DNA from 3 places in the Arthrobacter sp. SPT-J7 genome. Region 1 is predicted to be linked to each of the others. Evidence: riboswitches for the same ligand, from Rfam matches in the RefSeq annotation. Region 1 holds a riboswitch; each other region holds the start of a gene.
What was found. Region 1 has a riboswitch for cyclic di-AMP ahead of AC5RWX_RS10405 (NlpC/P60 family protein). Riboswitches for the same ligand answer to the same signal wherever they lie in the genome.
Positions count from the first base shown of each region.

Region 2: another riboswitch for cyclic di-AMP. It lies ahead of AC5RWX_RS22265 (C40 family peptidase); the one in region 1 lies ahead of AC5RWX_RS10405 (NlpC/P60 family protein).
Region 3: another riboswitch for cyclic di-AMP. It lies ahead of AC5RWX_RS09935 (NlpC/P60 family protein); the one in region 1 lies ahead of AC5RWX_RS10405 (NlpC/P60 family protein).

Region 1 is NZ_JBNHFF010000005.1:172,536-178,698, forward strand. Features, by position in the region: gene AC5RWX_RS10400 (MDR family MFS transporter) at 319-1,842, opposite strand; gene AC5RWX_RS10405 (NlpC/P60 family protein) at 2,390-3,271, opposite strand; cyclic di-AMP (ydaO/yuaA leader) riboswitch at 3,276-3,460, opposite strand; gene AC5RWX_RS10410 (aldehyde dehydrogenase family protein) at 3,862-5,325, shown strand; gene glsA (glutaminase A) at 5,328-6,163, opposite strand, start outside.
Region 2 is NZ_JBNHFF010000057.1:8,850-15,012, reverse strand. Features, by position in the region: partial or broken gene mobA (molybdenum cofactor guanylyltransferase) at 1-428, opposite strand, end outside; gene AC5RWX_RS22275 (HNH endonuclease) at 516-1,016, opposite strand; gene AC5RWX_RS22270 (NlpC/P60 family protein) at 1,295-2,068, opposite strand; gene AC5RWX_RS22265 (C40 family peptidase) at 2,234-2,917, opposite strand; cyclic di-AMP (ydaO/yuaA leader) riboswitch at 2,988-3,170, opposite strand; gene AC5RWX_RS22260 (M23 family metallopeptidase) at 3,299-4,120, opposite strand; cyclic di-AMP (ydaO/yuaA leader) riboswitch at 4,131-4,341, opposite strand; gene AC5RWX_RS22255 (iron-dependent transcriptional repressor DtxR) at 4,487-5,182, opposite strand; gene serC (phosphoserine transaminase) at 5,460-6,163, shown strand, end outside.
Region 3 is NZ_JBNHFF010000005.1:68,447-74,609, reverse strand. Features, by position in the region: gene mobA (molybdenum cofactor guanylyltransferase) at 1-193, opposite strand, end outside; gene AC5RWX_RS09945 (HNH endonuclease) at 190-690, opposite strand; gene AC5RWX_RS09940 (C40 family peptidase) at 981-1,781, opposite strand; cyclic di-AMP (ydaO/yuaA leader) riboswitch at 1,786-1,960, opposite strand; gene AC5RWX_RS09935 (NlpC/P60 family protein) at 2,221-2,943, opposite strand; cyclic di-AMP (ydaO/yuaA leader) riboswitch at 2,947-3,120, opposite strand; gene AC5RWX_RS09930 (M23 family metallopeptidase) at 3,238-4,005, opposite strand; cyclic di-AMP (ydaO/yuaA leader) riboswitch at 4,010-4,223, opposite strand; gene AC5RWX_RS09925 (iron-dependent transcriptional repressor DtxR) at 4,321-5,013, opposite strand; gene serC (phosphoserine transaminase) at 5,262-6,163, shown strand, end outside.

The DNA of each region.
Region 1 (6,163 bases):
TACTTGTGGAGGTGGAGTGCCCGCAGCAGGAACCTGTGGAGGGCGAGTGCCGGCGATGGGTGACCAAAACGGGTGCCTAGCAAGCGTGAAGAACCGTTTCGTGGCGCCACTCCCACAACAGTGTAGGTGAGCAACCACCTCATGAAGGTGCGGCGGGCGCAGCCCCAGCAGACTTAGTGCGCGGTGGCGCGCCCAACCAGACTTTGTGCGCGGTGCGCACCCAACCAGACTTTGTGCGCGGTGGCGCACCCAACCAGGTTGTGCGCGGTGGCGCAGCCCCAGCAGGCTTAGCGAACGCGGCGGCGCACCCAACCAGCCTCAGTGCGCGACCGGCGCACCTTTCCGGGCAACCTCGGCCGGTTCTTCGACCGGCTTCCGGATGAAGAACGCGGCAATCACGGCCACCACGGAGATGATCGCTCCCGCCAGGAAGGCAGCACGCACGCCCCCGGCCACCGCCTTCGTCGTTTCCGCGCCGCCGGCGGCAAGCGCAGCGGTCTGCATGGACATCACGGTAACGAACATGGCGGTGCCGGCCGCACCCGCCACCTGCTGCACGGTGCCGATGATCGCGCTTCCATGCGAGTACAGTGGCCGCCGGACTGAGCCCAAACCGGCTGTGAACAACGGCGTGAACAGCAGCGCCAGGCCCAGGCTGAGTACGAGGTGCGCGGCCAGCAGAGTCATCGGCGCGGTGTTCTCGGTGACCGTGGACAAATACCAGAGCACGGCGCTGACCAGTACTGTTCCCGGCACCAACAGCACCGTCGGTCCGAACTTGTCGTACAGTCGGCCGACGGGCGGGGCCAGCAGGCCCATCAGCAACCCGCCCGGCAGCAGCATCAGGCCGATCTTCAGCGGTTCCAGCCCCAAAACCTGCTGCATATATATAGGGAGCAAAATGATGGTGCCGAACAGCGCCGCCATGCTCACGGCCATCAGCCCCACGGACATGGAGAAGTTGACGACGCGGAAGGGCCGCAGGTCCAGCAGCGCCTTGTCCGAGCGCTGCAGCCGCACCTGGCGCAGCAGGAACACCAGCAGCGCCACTCCGCCGGCCGCAAACGCGACCCACATCGCGGCACCCGAAGTGGGCTCCGCCGTCGTTGTTCCTCCGGAACCCACCTGGCTGAGGCCGTAAATCAGCCCGCCGAAGCCAATGGCGGAGAGCACCACGGACGGCACGTCCAGCGGAACCTGCCTGGGCTCGCTGACGTTCTGGATCTTCCGGTTGCCGACCAGCAGCATGGTCAGCGCGATCGGCAGCACCAGCCAAAACATCCACCGCCAGGACAGCGCATGCAGGATGAGGCCGGAGATGGTTGGGCCGATCGCCGGTGCCACCGAAATGACAATCGAGACGTTGCCCATGGTTTTCCCGCGGTCCTCCGCTGGCACCAGGTTCATCAGCGTGGTCATCAGCAGCGGCATCATGATGGCCGTGCCCGACGCCTGCACCACCCGCGCCACCAGCAGTACCTCGAAGCCGGGAGCCAGGGCGGCCAGCAGTGTGCCCGACGAGAACAGCAGCATCGCCGCGGTGAAAACCTGCCGCGTGGTGAAACGCTGAAGTAGGAAGCCGGTGACCGGGATGACCACCGCCATGGTCAGCATGAACGCGGTGGTCAGCCATTGGGCCGCGCGGGCGCTGATGTGCAGGTCTTCCATCAGGTCGGTCAAGGCCACGGACATGATGGTCTCGTTCAGGATCACCACAAAAGCGGAAACCAGCAGGATGCCGATCACCTTGCGGTTGCGGCGTGATTCATCTGCCGTCAAGCCGCCGCCCTGGGCCTGCCCGGGCCGCGCCGAGGCACTATTCGTCGACGGTTCATTACTCACGGGAGAATCCTCGGGTGGGAGTGCGTGCTGTTGTGGTCGGCCGCCGAAGGGCCAAGAGCGCCGGCGAAAACGGCGGAATAGTAGTCTAACCCTCGGTCAGCAGGGCCTATTCCCGCTCCGCCTCATGCTCTGGCAAATCACGACGACGGTGCCCGGGCAGAGTCGCCCTGGAGTGGGGCGGGGGAGTGCGCTGCAGTTCCCGAAGCCAAGCCTCGGGGCAGAGTTGGTCCGCGCACCGCAAAGCGCGTAAAGAGGAGAAGCCCCGCCCCAAAGGGAGAAGCTTCGCCGGTTAAGGCAGCGGTTACCCGTCACGGAGGCAAGGTCTCGTTGTTAAAGAGGACCCGTTGTTAATAAGGAGAAGCTTCGCCGGAAAAAACACGGGGCCCAAAAAGAGGAGCCGGCCGGTTAAAGAGGAAAACCCGGCAGTTGACGAGGAGACGCCCCTATTTAAAGAGGAGAGGCCCCGTCGGCGCGTGGCCGACGGGGCTCCCTGTGGTCCTGGGCCAGCCGTTGGGGGGAATAGCCGGCCCAGGAAACTGTGGTGCTACTAGATGGTGTAGTAGCCGGTGACCGGCATGGCGCTCACGTCGTGAACCAGGGTGCCCTGGCTCGGGTTGAGCGCGCTGATCATCTTGCCGTCGCCGAGGTAGATGCCGATGTGGGCTCCACCGTTCTGCACGACCAGGTCGCCGGCCTTCGGGTTGCTGGTCGGCGTCAGGGCGCCGCCCTGCATTTGGCTGGTGCGGGGGAGATCGACGCCTACCTGGGCGTAAACCCACTGGGTGAAGCCGGAGCAATCCCAGCCGGAGGTGGAGGTGCCGCCCCAGACGTAAGGCGTGCCCAGACCCTGCATGGCGATGTCCACGATGCTCTGGTTGCTGGAAGCGAGCTCGATGTCGGTGCTGGCCAGCGAAACGGTGGCGGTGTCTGCCGGTGCAGCCTGGGTGGCTGCGGCAGCCACGCTGGCGCCTGCGCCGGAGCCCAGAGCAACCTGGCCGCCGGACTGGGTGCCCTGCGCGGAACCGGTCAGCGCGATCTGGTCGCCCGGGTAGATGATCGTGTAAGCGTTCAGCCCGTTGATGGCCAAGACATCCTGCACGTTCTTGCCGTACTGGGCGGCGATCGTGCCTACGGTGTCGCCGGAGACCACGGTGTGGGTGGCGGCGTCGGAAGCAGCTTCGGTGCTGGTGTTGGCCGGGGCGGCAACGGCGTCAGCAACATCGGCTGCACCGTAGGTCGGGACAGTGACATTGGCGGCAGCGTTGGCCGGCATGCCGACGCCCAGCATCAGGCCTCCGGCAGCCGTGACAACGGCGGCGCTGCGGCCGACGGTGCCGGCGTGGGATGAAACAGCGTTGGTCAGGCCGGCCACAGTGGTGTTGCGGACGGGGGTGGCGCGGTGGCGTGCACGGTTGTTTTTGAGCAGCAAGAAGTAACCTCTCCCAATGCTTACGAGGTGAGCTGTCGGATTCGGATGGGAGTCACCCGGTCGTGCGGTAGTGCGGCATGCACTCCACGCGACTTAACCCCAAGGGCCCCTAAGGGGCCCGGAAAGTGGGTCCCCCGCCTCTGCCAGATGTCTAACGAACAAACCCGGAAAGGTTGGCAGAGCTCAGCAATACCTTCCGAGGACGGCGGCTTGATCGCCGACGTGATCATTACGTTACATAACAGTTCGATAACTGTCCAAGCCCTGAAATTTACCTGTGGATAACCTGAAAGCCGGACAAGCGCAACGTCCCTCGGCCCGTTTATCGCCCACCCTACAAAGGCTGCTTGCTACAACTTTGGGAACAGACCTCCGTCGCTCACTCCGTTTTTAAGCCCATTTTCGGGCCTTCCGAGTGAAGATCATCACCAAATGAGCCCGCTCAATGGGTTTCCACAGCGCGCAAAACAACCCATTGTCGGAGCCCGACGGCGGGAGTAGGCTCCGGATTAACCGGGCCGCGTAACGGCCGGCGCTTCGGCTTGCGGCCGGCGGCGTGGCCCAGCCACTTCGGAGAGGAATGAAGCGCCATGCCCATCACCCGTGATCTGATCATCAACGGCGAGCACGTGCCTGCGGTTTCCGGCAAAACCACCGAGGACATCAGTCCCTACACAGGAGACTCTTACGCCACCGTCGCCGCCGCTGGTCCGGAGGATGTGACGCGGGCCGTCAACGCGGCGTCGTCGGCCTTCGACTCCTGGGCCGCCACGCCTCCGACCCAACGAGCGAAAATCTTCCTGAAAGCTGCCGATCTGTTGGAGGAGCGGCTGCAGCAGGGCATCGAGCTGATGGCCGGCGAAGTCGGTGGAGTAGCGGTCTGGGCCGGCTTCAACATCCAGCTGGCCGCCAACATCCTGCGCTCCGCCGCGGCAGCCACCACTGCTCCGCGGGGCGATGTGCTCGCCACCGATCTGCCGGGCAAGCTCTCGCTCTCGGTCCGCCAGCCCTATGGTGTGGTGGCGGCGCTGTCGCCGTGGAACGCTCCGTTCATCCTGGGCATCCGTGCCATAGCCATCCCGCTGGCCGTGGGCAATACGGTGGTGCTCAAACCCAGCGAGGACGCGCCGCTGGCCTGCGGACTGTTCCTCGCGGATGCCATGCTGGATGCCGGCCTACCGCCGGGGGTGCTCAACGTGATCACGAACGACCGCGCGGACGCCAACGACGTCGTCAGTACCTTGATCTCCGACCCGCGCGTCCGGAACGTAAATTTCACCGGTTCCACCAAAGTCGGACGGATCATCGGCACGCTGGCGGCACAGAACCTGAAGCCGGCGGTGCTCGAGCTCGGCGGCAAGAACTCGCTGGTGGTGCTGAAAGACGCAGACATCGACTACGCCGTCCAAGCCGCGGCCTTCGGCGCGTTCATGAACGCCGGACAGATCTGCATGTCCATCGACCGGGTGATCGTGGACCGCAGCATCTCGGATGAATTCTCTAGCCGTTTTGCGGAAAAGGTGGCCAAGCTTCCCACCGGCGACCCGATGAACCAGGCCACGGTCATTGGACCGCAGGTCAACCAAAGCTCGGCGGACCGGCAGTACGCACTGATCGACGACGCCGTTTCCAAGGGTGCGCAGGTGCTGGCCGGCGGGGAGAAGGCCGGCCAAGCCGTGGTGCCGGCGACGGTACTGTCCGGCATCACCGAGGAGATGCGGATCTACGACGAGGAGATCTTTGGTTCAGCCACCACGGTGATGGAGGTGGACGGCCCGGAGCAGGCGGTACAGCTGGCCAACGACACGAATTACGGGCTGACCTCTGGCGTGATCACCGAGAACCTGGCCGAGGGCTTTGAGGTGGCGCAGCGGCTCAAGACCGGCATCAGCCACGTCAACGACCAACCGGTGCAGGACGAGCCGATGGCCCCGTTCGGCGGCATCCAGGAGTCGGGCTACGGCAAATTCGGCGGCCAGGCCGGCATCAATTCGTTTACCGAGGAGCGCTGGATCACCATTCAGCAAAGCGGACACGCCCAGTACCCGTTCTAGTTTCAATCGCGGATCCGCACGGCGGTCTCGCGCATGTAGCGGTCTACATGGGCGTACGCGTCGCGGGTTAATGCTTTCCACAGCTCGACGGCGAGGCGCGGGTTTTCGCTCTCCAGCCGGCTGATCGCTTCGGCCGGGAGTAGCTTGACCCGTACCTTTCCGGCGGCGCGCACGGTCGTTTCCTGCCGGTCCGCGCTGCCCAGCGCCATTTCGCCGAACGTCATGCCGGCGCTCAAGGTGGTGAGCTTGACCCGGCTGTTCTCCGGGCCGGGCGACGTGGTGACGACGCTGCCGGACAGGATGAAGTAGACGCCGCCGAAGCGTTGGCGGATGCGGCGGATGACGTCGCCGTCGTCGTAGCTGTGCTCTTCCATCAGGTCGGCCAGCGCAGCGGCATCCTCGGCGGCGAGCGGGCTGAGCGCGGGCGAGTCGGTCACGTCCACGGTGGCTGGCTGGCAGAGCTCGTCACCGTAACTGGCGATCAACTGGTTTTCGGCGAATTCGACGGCGGCGGTGCGGGTGGCGAACGACGGCACCGCCCGCCCGTCTTCTTCGAACCGCTGCGCCAGGGCGCCTTCGCCGTCGATCAGCACCAAGCCGCGTCCGGCCTGGGCCAGCGACGTGCGGAGCTGCTCGAGCATGTCCAGGGCGACCGGGGCGATTTCATCCACCCGGCGCATGTCCAGGATGATCAGTTCCACCGACTCGTCCAGGTCGCTGACCTCGCGCACCATGGATTCCGTGCCGGCGAACAGCAGATCGCCGTTCAGCTCGATCACCCGGGCGCGGTGTGCGTTGTCCCGCAGCACATCTGCGGCCTCTTCGGTGCGGCGGATGC
Region 2 (6,163 bases), on a different contig from region 1:
AAACCGGCTAGCTGCTGGGCCCTTCCGTCTGTGGAGCACGCGATGATCGCGTCGGCCCTGGGCTCCCCCGACTCCAGTGCCTTGGCCAGCACCTGTACGGCAGCCGAGACCCGGGGCATGTCGCACGCCAGCACGAGGGTGTATGCGGTTTCGCTTGCGGCTTGGGCGAGGGCCTCCAGCCCTGCTGCCACCGCGGCAGCAGGTCCTGCGAACTCCGGCTGCTCGCGGCAGGAGATCACCCCTGCCGGGAGGGCGCCGGGGTCTGGACCAACCACTACTGTGCGCGCTGCACCGGAGGCCGCGGCAAGAGCCCGCTGCAGGAGGGTGTCACCGTGAAAGACCAACCCCTGTTTGGGCACGCCGCCGAGCCTGGATGACCGGCCTCCGGCCAGGATCAGGGCGTTGAAGTACAAGAAGTCTTGTTCCACTCCCCCAGCCTAGTCGGGCGCCGGCCGGGCAACGTACTCACGCGGCAGGTTGGGGGGCAGCACTAATCCGGCAGCCGAACCAGGGGATCAGGCAGCACGCTCCGGCAGCAGGAAAGGATCCCACGCGGGCGTCGGCTTCTCGAGTTCCTTAATCTGCCAAACTGTGCCATGCGGAGGCTCTGGGACGAACCGCAGCTTCCAGCCCATCTCAACGGGTGTGTGGTCGCCTTTGAGGTTGTTGCACCTCAGGCAGGCCGCCACCAGGTTTTCCCAGGATTCGGCTCCCCCGCGTGACTTTGGGTGAACATGATCGATGGTGTGCGCAGCTTTTCCGCAATAAGCACACTTGTGCCCGTCCCGTCGGAGCACTCCGCGCCGGCTGACAGCGGTCGACTGGTTATATCTGGGACGGATGTAGCGGTTCAGGAGGATCACGGACGGGCGGCCCAGGATTTCCTGGGGGCCCACTACGGGATCGTCCCCTTCGGCAACAACGCTCGCCTTGCCCGTGAGCACAAGCACCAGCGCCCGGCGGAAAGTAATAACCGCCAGCGGTTCATATCCAGCATTCAGAACGAGAGTGCGCATGCACGTACCTCTTCACGGCCGCACCCGTCAGGGGCACGAGGGCCGGCTGCCCTCGGCATGTCCGGGCTATGGATCGACACCACAAGAGTAAACAAAGAAATGCATTATCGGCTAATTGCTGGAGCACGCACTGCCGTGTCCGGCCGAAATTCGGTGGCCGCCCGCCGCATCCCAGGTAGGCACACGGAGCTGCCCAGGCGGTTAACTGAATAGGACCCCCGCCGACGAGGCAGGGGTCCTGTTCAATGTTGATCAGCCGTGGCTACGGCCGCGGTTTATCAGCTGACGCGGATGAACACCGGGCCGGAGCCAACGTTGGCGCTGAAGACAACGGTCTGGTTGCCGTTGTAGCCACCGTGTACCGCCTGGCCGTTACCAGCGTAGACAGCCACATGGGCCATGCCGGCGCCGCCGTCGGCGTAGTAAATCAGGTCGCCCGGCTGAGCTTCAGCAGCGCTCACCGTACGGCCCAGGGAAAGGTAGCCTGCAGGCCAGTCGTGGAAGTTGATGCCCACGGCAGCCAATGAGTTGGTCACCAGCATGGTGCAGTCCTGCATGACGCCAAGCTGGGCGTAAGCGGCGGACAGGATGGCTGCACCCTTGCCGCTTGCCGAGGCAGGAGCTGCGGGGGCTGCCGCAGCCGGAGCCGTGGCGGTTACCTTTGCGACCGCGGCGGTCTTTGCGGCCGGCGCAGGAGCCGGAGCGGCTTCCTGGACTTCAACCTCAGGCTCCGGAGCTTCAACAACGGGAGCCGGGGTGGTGGTCACAGCGGGCTTCTCGAAGGAGATGGCAATGGTGGAAGCGGCGGAGATCGGAGCCTCAACCGTTGATTCAACTTCCAGGTTGGAGGCCGGGGCAGAGTCACGCTGGACGTTGGCGTCAGCAGCGTTGGCAGCGAGGCCGCTGGTAAGGACCAGGCCGGAAGCGGCTGCTATAACAGCCGCCTGTCGCCCTACGCCGCCGGCGTTCTCGCCAACAGCTTTGGCACTGATGGCGAGCGAGTTGGTTTTGGTGACCTCGGCGCGGTGCCGTGCGGTTGCACGAGTAGTCATCAGTTCTCTCTTTCGTTTTCCTTCAAACCGCTTGTAGGCAGCCAAAGGTGTTTGGACGCGCCGGCATCTTGGGGGTACGCCGGCACGCCCCGAACGGGGATGTGTGGTGATTTAGCGAAGAGCGTGTTTGGGCAATGAAAGCCCTTGGACCCTGGGGTCGAAGAACTAGTTCATAGTGAAAAACGCGGAAGAGCCGGTAGCAGCTACCGAGTGCAGCAGCGTTCCCTGGGACGGGTTCAGGGCGCTGATCATCATGCCGTTGCCGACGTAGATGCCGACGTGCGCGCCGCCGTTCTGCATGACCAGGTCACCCGGCTGCGGCGTGGAGGTGGGCTTCATTGCAGTCCACGCGTTAACGCGGGGGATGCTGATGCCGGCCTGGGCGTAGACCCACTGGGTAAAGCCTGAGCAATCCCAGCCGTTGGGAGTGGTGCCGCCCCAAACGTACGGACGGCCGATGCCGGTGTAGGCAATGCCCGCGATTCCGGAAGTGGAAGCGGAGGCAACGGTTTCAGTGAGCTTCTGCGGGGCGGATTCCGGAGCAGCTGCGGTGGTAGCGGTGGTAGCGGTCCGGTTGCCGGAGGCAGTGGATTGCGCACGCACCGTTTCGACCTTGGGTGCCGGCGTGGTTTTGACCACGGGGCGCTCAAAGGAAACGGTAGCCGTGGGTGCCGCTGTGACCGCGAGGGTGCTCTGTGCGGATCCGGACTCAGTGGAGGCGGAAACACCAGCGGTGGTGTCCGCTGCATTGGCCGGCAGGCCCATGGTCAGGATGAGGCCGGACGCAGCTGCGATGACTGCAGCCTGGCGACCTACTGTCCCGGCATTGGCACTAACAGCCTTGGACATGGAGTCCAGGGGGTTGGTACGAACCGGTTGCGCACGGTGGCGCGCAGAATTATGGCGTGAAGACACGAAGGTAGCCTCTCCCAATGCCTACGAGGTGAGCTGTCGGATTCGGATGGGAGTCACCCGGCCGCGTAGCTTCCTGGGAAGCTTTTGCGACTTAACCCCAAGGCCTCCAAAAAGCTGAAGGCCAAAATTGGTTCCCCCGCCCCTGCCAGACGATGAAATGCGAACGGACCTTGAGCGGTGGCAGAGTTAGGCAATCCGCACAAGAGCGTCAACTTCGGAAAAGTTGGCGCGAGTTAGACGGTACAGCAGTTTTGGGTGAATGTCACATTCAGGTCACGGCTGGTCAAGTTCAAGTGATAGCTCACAGTCACTTGACTAAAGCCAGCCGGTCGGGTCAACAACCTCGCCATTGACCTGGACCTCAAAGTGGAGGTGGCAGCCGGTGGAGGCTCCTGTGGTCCCACTGAGGGCCACAACGTCCCCGCGGGACACCGTCTGCCCCTCCCTTACGCTGAAGGATGACAGGTGGTTGTAGGTGGTCTCCAGGCCATTGCCGTGATCCACCACCACACGATTGCCGCCCCCGTACTGGTGCCATCCAACGAACGTGACAGTTCCGGTGGCTGCGGCCAGCACAGAGGTGCCGCACTGGGCCACATAGTCCTGTCCCCGGTGGAAATCGCCGGAGCCTCCGGTGATGGGGCTGACCCGGTAGCCGAAGGGCGACGCAGTGGTCAGGGCAGCGAGCGGGGCACCAAGGCTTCCCGCGGAAGCGGCGCGGGTGATGGCGCCGGCAGACTGGGCACTGAGAAGTTGTTTCAGCTTGCCATCCGGGTCCGCCTGGGTAACTACAGCAGAGCGGCTGAAGTCGATCTGGGCGCCAGCTTCCGCGGAAACCTGCGGCTGGGGGGCAACAGCAGACGCGGCCGCAGGAGTGGATCCGGAGGCATCCGTTGCCATCACGGGACTGGTGGCCGGCACGGTCACGGTGAGTACCAGGCCGGTGGCAGCGAGGGCGATACCGGCCTTTTGGCCGATGCCGCTGGCAGCAGCGAACTCAGTGATCTGACGGAAGGGACCCCGACGGCGGCGCGCATCACGGTGCGGATCGCGGGGGCGTTCCGAGGTGATGGCTTCGACGACACGCGGTGTCGAAGCAGGGACCGCCGCGCGGCGGCGTCCCCTGGAATTCTGCATGGTCAAGAAGGGTTCCTCTCTGGAAAGCCTGCGAAGTTAGCTGTCGGATTCGGGTCAGAGAGTGCAAAGACCCGGTCCGCCGTAAGCAAGCTTCGGCACAGAGATATCCCGGAGGGATCCTTCACTGGAAGTGGCTTGCTGCTGACGGACTTCACCCCAAGGCAGTCCCCTGCTGCCGCTTGTGGTTCCCCCGCCTCTGCCAGTTACGACTCGTGCTCCTGATCCGCTGGCAGAGCTCGGCTCCAGATCAGGTAACGCTTTAATATCAACGCTTGGTTCAACTATAGATGCTTAAGCCGCAAAGTAACAATTCCGTTATCTTTGCGTAACTGCCTTCCCATGGGGTATCGGGCCCTTCGCCGCCTTCTAGCTGATCGCCACGAAGACGTGGGCGGCTACCTCCGGGGGCAGCTCAAGCGCCCCTTCGATGCCGGGAACCCGAACCGAAATGTAGTCGCCCACCCGTTCCAGCGACACGGCGGCACCCGGCCGGATGCCCCCCTCATCGAGCTGGGAGAGCAGTTCAGGCTCTACCTGGATGGGCTCGGCAAGCCGGCTGACGGTCACCACCGAGGCAGGACCGTACGACTTCATTGCCTCCAGAAGGCTGATGGCTCCGTCCGCGAAACCCAGGGACGGCACGCCGCCGAGGGCAGCAAGGCCCGGAATCGGATTTCCGTAGGGGGACTCCGTGGGGTGGTTCAGCAACTCGTAGATGCGCCGTTCCACCCGCTCGCTCATCACGTGCTCCCAGCGGCAGGCTTCATCGTGGACATAGGCCCAGTCCAGTCCGATCACATCAGCGAGAAGGCGTTCGGCCAGGCGATGCTTGCGCATTACTTCGGTGGCACGCTTCCGGCCCGTCTCGGTGAGCTCAAGGTGGCGGTCGCCTGAGACCACAACCAGCCCGTCCCGCTCCATGCGCCCGATGGTCTGGGAGACGGTAGGCCCCGAGTGCCGCAGCCGCTCGGCGATACGCGCACGAAGGGCAACGATGTTCTCTTCCTCGAGCTCCAGAATGGTCCGAAGGTACATCTCCGTAGTATCGATCAGATCCGTCATCCAGCTCAGCTCCTCGAGCACAGTACCTAGCGTTGTCCCACCGTATCGCCTTCACCGCGACGTAGTCCGTGGAAAAGCTTAGCCTATTTTGACTTTGTCCGATTAGTTCAGTGGGTGCGGGCGGGCCGTCTCATTGGCTGGACTATGACGGTTCCGGTTCCCGCCGATAGAGCGGTTCAGGCAGAATGAGGGAGGCCCTGGTTGCAGTCGTCCCCGGCTGCCGGCCACCAACATCCGACCGGACCAAAGCCATGTCCACGCCGAAATTGGAGCACCCGTGAGCGAAACCAGCATCACTATTCCCGCCGACCTCCTGCCCCAGGATGGACGGTTCGGCGCCGGGCCTTCCAAGGTCAGGCAGGAGCAGATCGATGCGCTGTCCGCGGCTTCGAAGAACATCCTCGGCACGTCCCACCGGCAGGCCCCGGTCAAGAACCTCGTGGGTTCCGTCCGCGAAGGTCTCAGCCAGTTCTTCCGTGCCCCCGACGGCTACGAAGTGGTCCTGGGCGTTGGCGGTTCGACGGCTTTCTGGGATGTGGCGAGCTTCGGCCTGGTTGAAAACAAGGCCCAGCACCTTTCCTTCGGCGAGTTCGGGTCCAAATTTGCGGCAGCCACCAACAAAGCGCCCTTCCTGGGCTCCTCGTCCATCATCAAGTCCGAGCCGGGCACACGCCCTTCAGCCACGGCCGAAGCCGGCGTGGACGTTTACGCCTGGCCCCAGAACGAGACCAGCACGGGCGTTTCAGCCCCGGTACAGCGTGTTGCCGGCGCAGATGAGGGTGCCCTGGTACTGGTGGATGCTACCTCTGCCGCGGGCGGGCTGGACGTGGACGTCGCGGAAAGTGACGTCTACTACTTTGCTCCGCAGAAGAATTTTGCGTCGGACGGAGGCCTCTGGCTTGGGCTGTTCTCCCCCGCCGCCCTGGAACGCGCGGCGCGGATCAAGGCGGGTGACCGCTGGATTCCGGATTTCCTGGACCT
Region 3 (6,163 bases), 100 kb from region 1:
GGCGGAAAGCGTCCACTTCCTCCAGCAGGTCCTCCGGGCCCACGACGGCGATCCGCCGGGCGCCGTGGACAGCCTCCAGCGTGCGGCGCAACAGCGTGGACCCGTCCAGTTGCAGCAGGGCCTTGGGGCTTCCGCCCAGCCGCGAGGATCGGCCGCCAGCCAGCACGACGGCGTCGAATTCGGGAGCAGTCACGCGGCGGTATGCCTGTCGAGGAACTGGCTCCAGGCGGGGGCCGGCCGGTCCAGATCGCGGATCCGCCAGCGCGCACCGCTAGGCGGGCGGGGCGTGAACCGCAGGCTCCAGCCCATCTGGGCCAGTGTGCGGTCGCCCTTGGCGTTATTGCAGCGCAGGCAGCAGGCCACTAGATTCTCCCAACTGTCCGCACCTCCGCGCGAGCGCGGCCTCACATGGTCCACCGTGGTGGCCGTCTTGCCGCAGTAGGCGCACAGGTGGTTGTCCCGGCGCAGCACTCCGCGGCGGGTCACGGCGGTGTCCTGATTGTACGGAATCTTAATGTACCGGTTAAGCAGGATCACCGAAGGGCGGCCCAGAATGTCGTTCGGCCCGACGACGGGATCACCGTCTTCCGCGATCACGCTGGCCTTGCCGGTGAGCACAAGCAGCAGCGCCCGGCGGAAGGTGACGACCGCCAGCGGTTCGTATCCAGCATTCAGAACGAGTGTGCGCATGCACATTCCTCTAGGTGTGGCCAACCCGACCGGTGCTTCAGCTCCGGTCGGGGACTGGATTTTCTGCACTAACAGTCAAAGAGTATGACGGTCGATACGTTCTGCGCTAACTTTTTTCGCTGTTGGTGGGCAGTTTCGACCGGAGCAGCCAGATGTTCGCCGGCTGTTCTCCGGTCCTCGGCGGATCAGGCGGGCGGCCGCCGTTAGGCCAAAAACGGCACCGGCCCCGGTCCACGCTGGGCATGTACCGGGGCCGGTGGACGGTCTAGCAGACCGGAAAAGACCGAAGCCTAGTTGACGCGGATGGCGACGTAGCCGGATCCCACATCGGCGCTGGCCAACGCGGTGGTGTAACCGGTCCAGCCGCCGTGGACGGCCTGGCCGTTGCCCACGTAGATGGCGATGTGCGCAACCCCGGCGCCGCCGTCGGAGTAGTAGAGCAGGTCGCCCGGCTGCGGGGTGGAAACCTGCGTGCCGTAGCTGAGGAACTGCGCCGGGGCGAGGTCGCCCACCGACTTACCGGCGGCGCGGAGGGCCTTCTCCACCATGGCGGTGCAGTCCTGCGAAATACCGATCTGGCCGTAAGCGGAGGAGACCAGGGTGGAAGCCACGCCACTGGCGGAGGCGGTGGCGGGTGCGGGTGCGGCGGCCTTGGCAGCTGCGGGCTTGGCGGCTGCGGGCTGCGCTGCGGCCGCCGGGGCGGCTTCCTGGACCGCAGTCTGTGCTGCGTCTGCCGCTTGCTCGACAACCGGCTCCACTTCCTGGGCCACGGCTTCGACCACTGGCTCCGGCTTAGGGGCCGGAGTCGACGTGATGTCGGGGCGCGAGAAGGTCAGTTCGACAGCACTGGAAGCCTGGACCGTGTCCACCTGCACGCGGCTGGGAACGGACACGGTGGACGCAGTGCGTTCGATGGTGGCTGACTGCGCGGGGATGCCGGCGGTCAGGGCCAATCCGGAGGCGGCAGCAATAACGGCTGCGGAGCGCCCCATGGATCCGGCATTGGATGAGACGGCTTTGGAAATCGTCTCCAGCGGGTTAGTGCGGACGGAAACGGCGCGGTGGCGCCCGGTGACGGTGTTATTGAACACGTTAAAGGCCTCTCCCAATGCCTGCGAGGTGAGCTGTCGGATTCGGATGGGAGTGCACCCGGCCGTAGTCCTCCCCGGCAAAAGCCTGAGAGCCCTACGACTTAACCCCAAGGGTTCCTGTACGGAACCCGAATTTGGTTCCCCCGCCTCTGCCCGCGAAGTTTTTGCGAACGAACCCTGGATGGTGGCAGAGCTCGGCAATCCACCCAGAGGTACCAGCCGCTGGCAGCTGGAACGAGTAACAGCGTATACGATGCAGCGAGCATTGTCACGTTCTGATCACGGAACGGTGATCTTTAGGTTACGGAGGTTGCCCCATACGCACCGAAAAGGGGATTCAGGCGCCCGTCGCACCGCCGCAAGCGGGGTTTAAGGACCGACGGCGCGCCCCGAAAGGCACGCCGCGATACACCCCCTAGAGAGGGCCTCAGGAAGGCCCTTAGCCCGCCGGGCGGATGAACACCGGTCCGGAGCCGATGTAGGCGCTGCCCAGCACGGTGCTGTAACCGGCCCAGCCGCCGTGGACGGCCTGGCCGTTGCCAACGTAGATGGCCACGTGGGCCACGCCGGCGCCGCCGTTGGCGTAGTAGATGATGTCGCCCGGCTGCGGGGTGGAGACCTGCGTGCCGTAGGCGAAGAACTGTGCCGGGGCGAGGTCGCCGACCGAGAAGCCGGCCGCGCGCAGCGCGTTCTCAACCAGTGCGGTGCAGTCCTGACCCACACCGATCTGGCCGTACGCGGCAGCGACGATGGCGCCGGCCACGCCGCTGGCGGCAGCTTCGCCGCTCTTTTTGCTGGACTTGCCCTTGTTCGATGCGGCATCGTCGCCGGTCGTCGGGTTGATCTCGTTCGAGACGGGCTGGACCACGGTCTGCGGTGCCGGGGTGGACGTAATCCGAGCACGTTCGAAGGTCAGTTTCACAGCCGGCGAAGCCTGCACGGCTTCCACCTGGATGCGGGCCGGGGCGTCGACGCTGCGGTCGGCGCTGACGGCCTGAGCCGGAATGGCACCGGTTAGAACGATGCCGGTAGCAGCGGCGATAACGGCACCTTGGCGTCCAACAGTTCCGGCGTTTGCGGAAACAGCCTTGGAAATCGTCTCAAGCGGGCTGGTGCGGACAGGGGTCGCACGGTGGCGGCCCGCAGTAATGCTCTTGGACACGGTTGTACCTCTCCCAAATGCCTGCGAGGTGAGCTGTCGGGTTCGGATGGGAGTTCATCCGGCCGGTCGGCTTCCGGGCTGGTGGCCCGGGCCTGATCGGCTTTACCCCAAGGACGTCCTGCGACGTCCGGGAAGTGGTTCCCCCGCCTCTGCCATGCGATTCGGTGCGAACGAACTTCGGGCGACGGCAGAGTTCGGCATTCCGCCCGAAGGTGCCTGGCAGTTGCTGCCAGGCACAGGTGAAACCTTATAACAGTTTGGCGACTGAGTCACATTCCGGTTACGGCGTGTCAATCAGAGCCAGCCGGTGGGGTCCACCAGCTTGCCGTTGACCATGACTTCGAAATGCAGATGGCAGCCGGTTGAGGCTCCAGTGGTGCCGCTTTCGCCCAGAACCTCGCCCCGCGCCACGGTGGCGCCCACCGTCGTGTCGATGGTGCTCAGGTGGTTGTATGTGGTCTCCAGGCCATTGCCGTGGTCCACCACAATCCGGTTTCCGCCACCGCCGACCTGGAACCCGGCTTCGACGACTGTGCCGCCGGCCGCGGAGTGTACCGGCGTACCGCAGGGTGCCCCGTAGTCCTGGCCGGTGTGCAATTCTCCGGCGTAACCGGTGATGGGGCTGACCCGGTAGCCGAACGGCGAGGTCTTGATCAGCTCGTCCATCGGCTGCGAAAGGGACCCTTCGCTGCCGATCGGCTTAGCCTTCCCGCCGGAGGCGACCATGACCTGCTTCAGCTTGGTGTCCGGGTCGAACTTACTGGTCAGCGCGGCCCGTTCAAAGGTCAGGCGTGCTTCGGTAGCCGCTGAGATGCTGCTGGTTGCCAGTGCTTCCTGCGGGGCGTCGGCTGTGGCGCCGGCCGTCGTCGGAAGCATCACGGTCAGCGCCATGCCGGAGGCGGCAGCGACAATCGCGGTTTTATGGCCAACGTCGCGTGCGGCGACTGCTACCGGCGACGGTGCCGGCTGCGCACGCCGCCGTCCGGCTGTCGCTGCGCGAGGGCGTGGGTGCTCGACCGGGGCGGTTAAACGGCGCCGTCCCGAGGCTTTGTGTCCTGCCAAAATCTATACCTCTCCCAAAGCGCCTGCGAAGTTAGCTGTCGGATTCGAGTCAAGAGAAAACTCGGCCGCATCGCGCAGAGCTTTAGTGGAACGATTCACTGTGGCTTTGCCCGCTGCGGCTTCACCCCAAGGCAGCGTACAAACTGCCGCTTGGTGGGTCCTCCGCCCCTGTCTCACGGATCCACTCCCCCGCCGACAGGGCTCGGCTTGCGGAGGGTGGGGGACCGATAGCTCGGCGCCCGGATTAACTATACGGAAAGTCAGTGAAAGTGATAAATCCGTTATCCAAGCCGCGTAATTCCGCGGCGCAACGATTCATTCCATCGAGACAAAGATGTGGGCCGCGACCTCCGGAGGCAATTCCAGAGCCCCCTCGATGCCCGGCACGCGCACGGAAATGTACTCCCCGGCGGTCTCCAGTTGCAGTGTCGCGCCGGGCTTCAGTCCGCCCTCTTCCAGCTGGACCAGCAGTTCCGGCTCCACCTGGATCGGTTCGGCCAGCCTGATGATGCTGACCTGCTTGTCGGGCGTGTACGTGCCCATCGCCTGGGCCAGGTTGAGCAAGCCGTAGGATTCCTCCACGGGCTGGCCGCCGAGCGCTTCCAACCCCGGGATCGGGTTGCCGTAGGGGGAAACCGTCGGCTTGCCCAGCAGTTCGTAAAGCCGCTGCTCCACCCGTTCGCTCATCACGTGTTCCCAGCGGCAGGCCTCGTCATGGACGTAGGCCCAGTCCAGGCCGATGACATCGGAGAGCAACCGCTCGGCCAGCCGGTGCTTGCGCATAACCTCGGTTGCTTTGCGCCGGCCCAGTTCGGTCAGTTCCAAATGCCTGTCACCGGTGACGACTACCAGTCCGTCCCGCTCCATCCGGCCGATTGTCTGGGAGACGGTGGGGCCGGAATGGCGCAGCCGCTCGGCAATCCGGGCGCGCAGCGCGACAATGTTCTCTTCTTCGAGCTCGAGGATGGTGCGCAGGTACATCTCGGTGGTGTCGATGAGATCGGTCAATTGGTTCTTGCTCCTCGGCGCGCGGTGAAAAGGCTGCTCCAGCAGCAGGCATGAGGGTGGGGCCCTTCTCCAGCCTAGCTTGTTTTCCCTACACGACCGGCAGTTTCGCCGCTGGTAGACGCGCCGCGGCGCCACGCAACATTCCCGGTTCCGACTAACAGCGCCCGCTGGCGTTGGGGCAGAATGATACGGGCGTTCAACGGTGAACTGCCATCGAGATCACTGCCACCACGCCAGGAAAGGTATTCATGAGCGATACCCAGTCCATCAGCATTCCCGCCGACCTCCTCCCGAAGGACGGGCGTTTTGGCGCCGGTCCGTCCAAGGTCCGTCCGGAACAGGTCGACGCGCTGGTCGCCGCGGGTCGCAACCTGCTGGGAACGTCGCACCGCCAGGCTCCAGTGAAGAACCTGGTCGGCAGCGTCCGCGAGGGACTGCGGGAGTTCTTCAAGGCTCCGGCCGGCTACGAGATCATCTTGGGCGTCGGCGGCTCCACCGCCTTCTGGGATGTCGCCTCGTTCGGACTGGTCGAGCAGAAGGCCCAGCACCTATCCTTCGGCGAGTTCAGCTCCAAGTTTGCTGCCGCCACCAACAAGGCCCCGTTCCTGGCCGAATCCAGCATCATCACCGCAGAGCCCGGTTCCCGGCCGGAGCCGCGGGCAGAGGCCGGCGTGGACGTGTATGCCTGGGCGCAGAATGAAACCTCCACCGGTGTCGCGGCTCCGGTGCAGCGTGTGGAAGGTGCCGACGACGGCGCCCTGGTCCTCATCGACGCGACCTCGGCTGCCGGCGGGCTGGCCGTGGACGTCAGCCAGAGCGATGTCTACTACTTCGCCCCGCAGAAGAACTTCGCGTCCGACGGCGGCTTGTGGCTGGGCGTCTTCTCCCCCGCCGCGCTGGAACGCGCGGCGAAAATCGGTGCCTCCGGCCGCTGGATTCCGGACTTCCTCAACCTGGAAACCGCGATCGATAATTCGTTGAAGAACCAGACCTACAACACGCCCGCGCTGGCCACCCTGGTGACGCTCGATGCGCAGATCCAGTGGCTGAACGGCAACGGCGGCCTGGAGTTCGCCTCCGGCCGCACCGCTGATTCGGCCGGGCGGGTGTACCAGTGGGCCGAGGCCTCCGAGCTGGCGACGCCGTATGT